Regions from separate parts of the Brachybacterium sp. AOP42-C2-15 genome, predicted to be linked through region 1. Evidence: riboswitches for the same ligand, from Rfam matches in the RefSeq annotation. Region 1 holds a riboswitch; the other holds the start of a gene.
The links. Region 1 has a riboswitch for thiamine pyrophosphate ahead of ACT3SQ_RS12125 (ECF transporter S component). Riboswitches for the same ligand answer to the same signal wherever they lie in the genome.
Positions count from the first base shown of each region.

Region 1 (4,638 bases):
AGCCTGCCTCCGAGGGCGTCGCCCAGCGCCGTGGGGTCCACGCTCCCGAGCGCCAGCACCCCGGGCGCGACGAACACGGTGATGCGTGCGGCCTCCTTGGCGCCGAGCAGCCAGGCCTCGGCGGAGAGGGAGGGGGCGTCGCCCAGCAGAGCGGAGGTCCAGGCCAGGCCTGCGGCCGAGAGCAGGATCGGAGTCAGCCGCAGCAGACCCCCGCGCACGGACCGCACCGCAAGTGGCGCCAGCAGCACGATCGGGAGCAGGGCCAGGAGCCCGCCCTGCCAGGACTGCACCGCGAAGGAGCCGATCGCGGCGAGGATCCCGATGAGGCTCAGCACCAGCGGATTCAGTGCGTCGGCGGGAATCGTGCGAGCGCGGGGGACCGGGCCGATGGTGCGATCGGGGCTCTTGCTGCCAGATCCGCCGTCCTCAGCATCCGGCCCGCTCAGGCGGTGCTCGACGTCTCCCTGCGCGATCAGCTCTAGGTCGTGGGTGGCCGCCACCACAGCGCAGCCCTCGGCTCGCGCGGCGGCCAGCAGCTCGAGCACCGCCGCATGGCGTGCCGCGTCCAGTCCCACGGTGGGTTCGTCCAGCACCAGCAGGCGAGGCTTCTGGGCGAGGGCGGCGATGATCGCGAGGCGTCTCTGCTCCCCGCCGGAGAGGGTGTGGGGGTTGGCCTGGGCGAGGTCGCTCAGGCCCGCTCGCTCCAGGAGCTGATCGGCGAGCTGCTCGTCGCGTGCCCAGGGGGAGGCGAGCACCTCCTCACGCACGCTGCCGGCGACGAAGGAGTGCTCGGGGTTCTGGGGCACGAAGGCGACGTGCTCGGGCGCGGGCCGCTCCACGCTCCCAGCGGACGGGGCGGTCAGACCGAGCAGCGTGCGCAGCAGCGTGGTCTTGCCGCTGCCGCTGGGGCCGGTGATCACGCACAGCTCTCCGCTGCGCAGCTCGAGGGTCAGATCGTCGAGCACGGCCAGGCCGCCCCGCTGGGCATCGATGCCCCGCAGGGCCGCGATCACGGCGCCCTCGTGCTGCGCGCGGGGAGCCGAGCGGGTGGGTGCGGCGGGGGAGGCGGTCATGCCGGCTGCGATCTCGTGGGGCGGGCCGTCGGCCACGATCTGTGCCTGCTCACCGAGCACGATCAGGCGCTCCACGTGGTCCAGCCACGGTGCGAGCCGGTGCTCGGCGACCACCAGGGTGCGGCCCGCCGCGGTGGCCAGGATCGACTCGCGCACCGCAGCGGCGGTGGCTTCATCGAGCATCGACGTCGGCTCATCCAGCAGCAGCGCCGAGGGATCCAACGCGAGCGATCCCGCCAGGGCCAGGCGCTGCTGCTGCCCGCCGGAGGCATCCAGCGGCGCACGGTCGGAGGGGAGATCCACCAGCGCCGCATCGAGCGCCGCGGTGGTGCGGGCCTGGATCTCCGCACGTGGCAGGGCGGCATTCTCCGGGCCGAAGGCCGCCTCCCGGCCGACGGTCGCCGCGACCAGGGCGTCCAGAGGGTTCTGCAGCAGCAGGCCCCGCTCGCCGGGGCGGGCGGGGCCGGGCGCGCTGCCGGTCAGCTCTCCGGTCTCCTCGTCCAGGAGACCGGCCAGGGCCCGCAGCACGGTGGATTTCCCGCTGCCGCTGGCCCCGGCCAGCAGCACGCGCTGCCCGGCGGGGATCTCCAGGTCGAGGTCGAGGACGGTGGGCTCGGCCCGCGTGTACGGCTGCCAGGTGAGCCCTCGCAGGGACAGGTCCGTCACGCCCGGGCGTCGTCCGGTGCCATGCGCTCAGCCTGTGATCCAGCAGATCCTCCGGAGGGCGATGCGGCTCGTACCCGCTGGGCGCGCTCCCTGCCCGCCGGCATCGAGTCCAGAGCCCCGGTGGCGGCCAGGGCACGGCTGGCGGCCCATCCCAGCACGCCGCACAGCAGCGCCCCGGAGAGCAGGAAGAAGCCGAGCATCACGAGGGAGTAGGTCCAGCTCATCTCCTGGTAGTAGGCGAACTTCTCCCAGCCCCACTCCAGCAGGGCCGAGAGCATCCCGCCCAGCATCGCGACCGGCAGCGTGAAGCGCTGGTAGCGGAAGGCGAGGAACGCGAGCTCCACCCCGCCGCCCTGCATCAGGCCGGAGATCGCCGTGCCCCAGCCCCACTGGCTGCCCAGCAGCATTGACAGCACGGCGGCGATCATCTCGGCCAGCAGCGCAGCGCCGGGCTTGCGCACGATCAGGGCGGCCAGGACGGCAGGCAGGAACCAGATCCCGGCCAGGAGTCCCTCGGCGGGTTTGAAGGCTGCGGTGAGCGGCCCGATCAGGGTGTACAGCTGGCCGTACCCCAGGAATGCGACACCGAAGGCGGCGCCGATCAGAACCGTGACCAGCAGATCTACGGTGCGGAAACGAATCATCACTTCTCCTTCCTCAACGGAAGGGGCGTCCAGCACCGATGGTGCCGCACGGATATCCCGACTCCCTACGCCGGTGTGAGCCGGATCAGGTTCGAGGGTCTGCGCCTGGTGCGCACTCTCAGCACCGCTCGGTGCTCCCCTGTCAGTGGATGACAAGGAGCCACTCTACCCCAACGGGCGCCCTGACCGGGGCCGCGGGGGCATCACCGAGCAGCAGCCCCGGCGCCGTGGCGGCACCCGCTCAGAGGCGGGCGCGGATCGCCTGGTCGACGGCCTCGGCCGTCGCCTGAGGATCGACCGGCGAGATGATGAAGTGGGTGGAGCCGCGGCCGATGATCTCGACCATCAGGCCGGGCCGGGTGGCCATCACCCGGTAGGCGGCGCGCGGCTCGTCCACGGTGAAGACCTTCCGCTTCCCGACAGGGGTGAGCTCCTGGGCGTGGGGTGTGAGCACGGTGCCGCGCCGCCACCCGTAACCGCCGAGGGTCACCCCGGCGCGTGACGAGGGCAGCTCTCGCAGCTGCACGGTGCGGAACTCCGACAGCGGCCACGGCCTGCGCGGCAGGAAGCCGCCCAGGCTCACGGTGAGGCCGTGCTCATCCACGATGAAGCGCGTCCACTGCCCCATCCAGGTCCACACCGCCAGGGCGAGGAACAGCGCCGCCACCAGGAGAACTCCCGGCAGGCTGGAGCGCTGGGACATCAGCAGCACAAGGATCACGCCGAACAGCAGGGTGATCCCGATCCTGGTCCAGCCGATCCAGGAGGGCCGGGTGCGCCCCACATAGAACGGAGGTTCGGGCCTCACCAGATCGTCACCCGCTCCTCCGGCGCGCGGTACATGGCGTCACCCTCAGTCACCGCGAAGGCGGCGTGGAACTCCTCGAGATGGCCCACCACCGTGTTGCAGCGGAACTCCATCGGCGCATGGGGGTCCACAGCCAGCCGACGGATCGCCTCCTGGTCACGGTTCTTCCCGCGCCACACGGTGGCCCAGGACCAGAACACGCGCTGCAGCCCGGTGAATCCGTCGAGCTCGACGTCGATGTCAGCGGCGTCGTGACTTGCCAGGTAGGCCTTCACAGCGATCGAGAGACCGCCCAGGTCGCCGATGTTCTCGCCTATCGTCAGCGCGCCGTTGACGCGATGGGACTCGTCGAGATCACGGGGGGAGAGCTCGGAGTACTGGGCGATGAGCTGTGCGGCACGGGTGTCGAAGGCCTCGCGGTCCTCGGGAGTCCACCAGGAGATCAGGTTGCCGTCGCCGTCGTACTTGGAGCCCTGGTCATCGAAGCCGTGGCCCACCTCATGCCCGATCACCGCGCCGATCCCGCCGAAGTTCACCGCGTCGTCCGCCTCCGCATCGAAGAACGGCGGCTGCAGGATCGCGGCAGGGAAGACGATCTCGTTCCGGCCGGGGTTGTAGTAGGCGTTGACCGTCTGCGGAGTCATGTGCCATTCGGTCTCGTCGATCGGGCCGCCCACCTTCGCGTACTCGATGGCCGCCTCGAAGCGGCGGGAGGCGCGGGCGGTGGCCACCAGGTCGCCGGGGACGATCTCGAAACCGTCGTAGTCGCGCCACACCTCGGGATAGCCGATCTTCGGCGTGAACTTCTCGAGCTTGGCGAGCGCCTTCTCGCGGGTCGCCGGAGTCATCCACGGCAGCTGCTCGATGGAGTCGCGGTAGGCGTCCATCAGCGCCTCGACCAGCTCGGTCATCCGCTCCTTGTGGGAGGTGGGGAAGTGGCGGGCGACGTACTCGCGGCCGACGGCGAAACCGGCGGCACCTTCGACGAAGGCGACGCCGCGCTTCCAGCGCTCCCGCAGCTCCTCAGCACCGGAGAGCACGCGGCCGGAGAAGGCGAAGTTCTCCTCGACGAGCGCGGCCGGCCCGTAGGGCGCGTAGGAGGAGACGGCGTGGAGGGCGAGCCAGGTGCGCAGCACCGCGAGGTCCTCTCCCGCCAGCAGCTCCGCCGCGGCGGAGACGTACTCGGGCTGGCTCACGGAGACCACCTCGAACGCCCGCGCCGGAGCGCCGGTGCCCTCGATGTAGGCCTCCCAGGGGAAGGCGGGGGCGAGCTCGCGGCGCGCGGCGGAATCCATCGGGTTGTAGGACTTCTCCCGATCGCGCAGACGGACCACGTCCACGTGGCAGCCGGCCAGGCGAGTCTCGAAATCCATCACGGCGCGGGCGAGGTCCTCGGCGCCGCCGGCGACCAGCCCATCCCTGCCGGGCAGTCCGGCGAGATCGCAGA
Region 1 is NZ_JBQSWK010000020.1:63,884-68,521, forward strand. It holds gene ACT3SQ_RS12120 (ATP-binding cassette domain-containing protein) at 1-1,739, opposite strand, end outside; gene ACT3SQ_RS12125 (ECF transporter S component) at 1,736-2,383, opposite strand; TPP riboswitch at 2,429-2,534, opposite strand; gene ACT3SQ_RS12130 (hypothetical protein) at 2,625-3,191, opposite strand; gene ACT3SQ_RS12135 (M13 family metallopeptidase) at 3,188-4,638, opposite strand, start outside.

Region 2 (4,638 bases), on a different contig from region 1:
ACACCAGGCCCGCACCGAAGGCGCCCGAGGCGGCGAACACTCCCCAACCGAACCGGCGGTAGCGGGTCAGGGCGAAGGGCAGCTCGCTGCCGATGCCCTGCAGCGCGGCGGCGAGCACCAGCATCGGGCCGACGGGGCTGCCGAGGAAGACGACCTCGATGATCGCGGCGAGCATCTCGGCGAGGATGCCCACGCCAGGGCGGCGCAGGATCGCCAGCGCCACCGGTCCCACCAATAGCCAGGAGCCGAACAGGACGTGCTGGGCGAGGTCCCCGGCGGGGCCCATCGCGATCGCGAGCCCGTTCCAGGCCTGGACGAACACCCAGTACAGGAAGCCGAACACGACACCGAGCACCACCACCAGCACGATCTCGCGCAGGGAGAGCCTCGGACGCCGGGCGGCACGAGCGGCCAGATCAGAGGCCTGCGAGGGAGTCTGGCCGGGAGCCCGGGAGGGGGTCTCTGCCGGAGTCTGTGCGCGGGTCATCGCGTCTCCTCGCCGAGCTCGCGCACCTCGTGGGAGGGGCTGTTCAGGGAGAGGGTGAGATGGCTGGTGACGTGCTGCACGCTGCGACCCACCTGCAACCAGCCGGCGACGGCAGTCGCGATCACCTCGCCGATGTCGCCCTCGAGGCGGGTGACGAAATGCTCGGAGCCGCGGAAGGTGCCCAGCTCCCGGGCGCGGTCGATCGCGGCGTAGATGTCGCGCATGTGGTCCGGCGCGGTGCCGTCGGCGGCGACCTGGTCCGCCAGCGGGTACAGCGCCCACTCCGCGGAAGCGAAACGGCCGGTGCGACGGGGCTCGGTGATCCCGACGTCGCGCGGGCCGGCGCCACCGGGAAGCTCGCAGGTCACCTCTCCCGGGCAGCCGCGCGAGAGGGTCACGGAGAGGGTGGCGTGGTGCTCGGTGCGGGCGAGGTCGTCTGCGAGGTCGATGAGATACCGCTGCAGGTGGGCTTCGTGGCCGCCGAGATAGGTGGAGACGTCCCCCGTCTCGCGCACCAGGCCGGTGAGGTCGAGCCGGGACAGGATGCCGACGAGCACTCGGGCGTAGTCATCGGTCATGACGGCTGCGGTGACCCTGGCGCCGACGCCGAAGCCGAGCGGGGTCTCGGTGGGATCCGGGGCGGTGCCCGGGAGGGTGGCGGGGGTGCCGACGGGAGTGATGCTCACGATCCGTGCCTTTCACGAGGGCACGGACGCGCAGCGACGATCGCCTGGCGGAGCTTCCTGCGCCGGCATGATCCGGATCAGGTTCTACGGTCGGAGTTCGAGAACTCCCTCTCAGCCCGGCCTACCGGACTCCCGTGCACGGAAGCACCGTACCCCGATCCGGCGTCCCTGGAGCGCGGCGGTCCACGAACCAGTGGCTGGACCGGGCGGCGGCGGAGACCAGGATCCGGTCGAAAGGTCCGTCCGCCGGCGCCCCCAGCACCCCGGGGAGGGCTTCGTGGATCTCCGCGCGGCCGTCCTCGCGGCCGACGGTCCCGGCGAGCGCGGCACGGGCAGGTGCCAGCAGGCTCACCTGCCGCTCCACACCCACCACGCTCCCGGAGGGTCCGACGAGGTGGGCGAGCAGCGCCGTGGTCCAGCCGGAACCGGCACCGACGTCGAGCACGTGCTGCCCCTCACGCACATCGAGCAGGCGGAGCATGTCCAGCACCGTGCTGGGTTGGGAGTTGGTCTGGCCCACTCCGATCGGCAGCGGGGAATCCACGCCGGCACGGTCCCGCAGCTCCGGGGGCAGGAAGTGCTCCCGGGGCACCGCATGCATCGCGCGGGAGGCACCGTCGCCGGTCCCTGCTCGGTCCGCGGGGTCCCGCCGGTCCTCGGACCGGTTCCTGTTCCTTTCGGCGCTCATGGCGCGTTCAGCTCCCGGGGAGCTCGATGACCCCGTCGACCGGCCAGTCACGCACCTCCGTGCCCTCGGGAGCGAGGGCAGTGGCCTGGCGCCGATAGATCGGTCGGCCCACGTCGCTCGCAATCGCCTCATGCACGGGCAGGGCCAGCGTCGGGCCGACGGCGCGGAGGAAGTCGACGGTCTCGGACACTTTCGACCAGGGGGCGACGACGGCGAAGGCGAGCACGTCGATGCCGTGGAACTCCGGCAGCGGCTCGAGGGAATCTCCGGTCACGCCGAGCCGGGGGCCGTCCCCCGCGGAGATCACGAGACCCGAATTGCCGACCCGCGGAATGTCCGGGTGGATGATCGCGTGCCGGCCGCCGACAGCCTCGATCCGCAACGAGCCGTGGCCCGGGACCGCGGCAAGCACGTGCGCGTCCCCGGCGGCGAGCGGACGCAGCTGCTCGGGGCGCACCGCAGCGGCGCCGTCGACCGCCTCCCGCAGCTGCTGCGCGGTCTCGGGCTCCGCGATCACCTCGGCGGTGGTCGCCAGGCGAAGCACCTCGTCCAGCAGGGTGCGGTCCACGTGATCGGGGTGCTGATGGGTCAGGAGCACGGCGTCGATCCCTGTCAGCACCGCGGCGCCGAGGCCGCGCACGGCCTCGCCGCTGAAGCCGCCGGGATCGATCAGCAGTCGACGCCCGCCGGTCTCCACCAGCAAGCACGAGTGGACGAGGTGGCGGATCTTCATCGGTTCCTCCTGGGAATGGGTGCGACGGTCCCTCGAACCTATCGCCGCCGGCACCGTCTGCACAGGGGGCGGCCCCCCGGCGCGTGCTCGCCTCCACCGATCGGTGGAGGCGATCGTGGCTACTCGGTGGTACCGACTGCATCGCCGCGCTCCCAGACTCGAGCCATGACCAGCACACGGACCGCCCCGACCCCGGCACCCGCCGCAGACCCTCCGCCCGCCCTCGCCGTCTCCCACCTCGTGAAGTCCTACAGCGGCCGCCGCGTCGTCGACGATGTGTCATTCCGTGTCACCCGGGGCACGATCTTCGGGCTGCTCGGCCCCAACGGCGCCGGTAAGACCACCACCCTCGAGATGTGCACGGGGCTGCGACACCGCGAGTCCGGCACGATCGACCTGCTGGGCCTGGACCCGACGGCGCTCGGCAGCCGGGACCGCAACCGGGTGGGGATCGTCGCCCAGAGCGGCAGCGAGCGCGCCTCGCTCACGGTGCGGGAGATGGTCTCCCAGTACGCGGCCTACTGCGAGGACCCGTGGGACGTCCCCGAGCTGCTCGAGGCGACCGGCCTCGCGGAGAAGGCCGGCGCTCGCATCGCGAGCCTCTCCGGCGGGCAGCGCCGACGCCTCGACGTGGCCACCGGGATCGTCTCCCGGCCGGAGCTGCTGTTCCTCGACGAGCCCACCACCGGCTTCGACCCGGCCGCGCGGCGCGAGTTCTGGGAGCTGATCCGGGAGCTGCGCAGGCTCGGCACCACCATCGTCCTGACCAGCCACTACCTCGATGAGGTCGAGTTCCTGGCCGACCGCGCCGCCGTGCTGCGTGCCGGGCGGATCGTTGCCGAGGGCACCGTCGCCGAGATCCGTCGGGCCCACGGCACCAGCTCCACGGTCACCTGGACCGGCCCCGACGGGCCGCAGGCGCGCGTGGTCGAGGACCCCGATCCGCTGCTGCGCGAGCTGCTGGCCGCCCATCCCTCCCTGCCCGATCTCGAGGTGCGCCGCCCGTCCCTCGAGGAGATCTACCTCGGCCTCGTCTCGGAGGGACCCCGATGAGCGCCACCACCGCTCCCACCCTGCATCCTGCCGCCCCGACGTCGGCCGCCTCCCGCCGCGCCCCCTCCCTGCTGCGCGCCGTCGGCGTGCGCACCCGCGTCGAGCTGCTGCAGTTCTACCGCGAGCCGCTCCAGGTGATCTTCGGCTTCGCCTTCCCGATCGTGCTGTTCGCGATCTTCGCGACGATCTTCGACCAGGCCTGGACGCTGCAGGACGGCACCGAGGTCGCGGCCTCCACCTACTACCTCGCCGGGATGATCGCCGCGGCGGTGATGACCTCGGGCTTCCAGTCCACCGCGGAGATCATCGCGACCGAGCGCGATGACCGCACCCTGCGGCGCCTCGTGGTGAGCCCCATGCCTCGCAGCGCCTACCTGATCTCCAAGGTGGTTCTCGTGGCCCTCAACACCACCCTGCAAACAGCCCTGCTGCTGGTCGTCGCGCGATTCGCCTTCGACGTGCCGATGCCCCACCAGATGTTCACCTTCGCCTGGGTGCTGCTGCTGGGCACGGCCGCGACCACCGCCGCCGGGGTCGCCTTCGCCTCGGCGCTGCCCTCGGGCCGGGCCGCGATCGCCGCCTCCGCCCCCATCACGGTGGTGCTCAGCTTCTTCTCCGGCAGCTACATCCCGATGTCGGAGCTGCCCACCTGGCTGCAGAACCTGGGTTACGTCTTCCCCCAGGCATGGATCGCGCGCGGTCTGCGCCTCTCGCTGCTCCCGGAGGAGTTCGGGGAGCAGATCGAGATCGCCCCCTTCGGCCTGGACGACCTGTCGATCCCGGTGCTCGCGGCACTAGTGTTGAGCTCATGGCTGATCGTCATGCTGGTGCTGGCGAGGACCACGTTCCGGTGGAGTCCTCGTGACGCAGGCTGAGCGTCGCACGCTGATCGCCGGCGGGAACCTCTGCACCCTGGACGGCGTGCCGCGGAGCTGGGCCACCAACTGGCCCCTCCACCTGATCGTCGCCGGGACCGCGCTGCTGGGACTGG
Region 2 is NZ_JBQSWK010000003.1:126,572-131,209, reverse strand. It holds gene ACT3SQ_RS02925 (ECF transporter S component) at 1-487, opposite strand, end outside; gene ACT3SQ_RS02920 (YkoF family thiamine/hydroxymethylpyrimidine-binding protein) at 484-1,173, opposite strand; TPP riboswitch at 1,211-1,319, opposite strand; gene ACT3SQ_RS02915 (protein-L-isoaspartate O-methyltransferase family protein) at 1,295-1,861, opposite strand; gene ACT3SQ_RS02910 (MBL fold metallo-hydrolase) at 1,869-2,594, opposite strand; gene ACT3SQ_RS02905 (ABC transporter ATP-binding protein) at 2,760-3,647, shown strand; gene ACT3SQ_RS02900 (ABC transporter permease) at 3,644-4,522, shown strand; gene ACT3SQ_RS02895 (sensor histidine kinase) at 4,509-4,638, shown strand, end outside.
Region 2: it holds a riboswitch for thiamine pyrophosphate, as region 1 does, so the genes downstream of both, ACT3SQ_RS02920 (YkoF family thiamine/hydroxymethylpyrimidine-binding protein) here and ACT3SQ_RS12125 (ECF transporter S component) in region 1, are expected to answer to the same signal.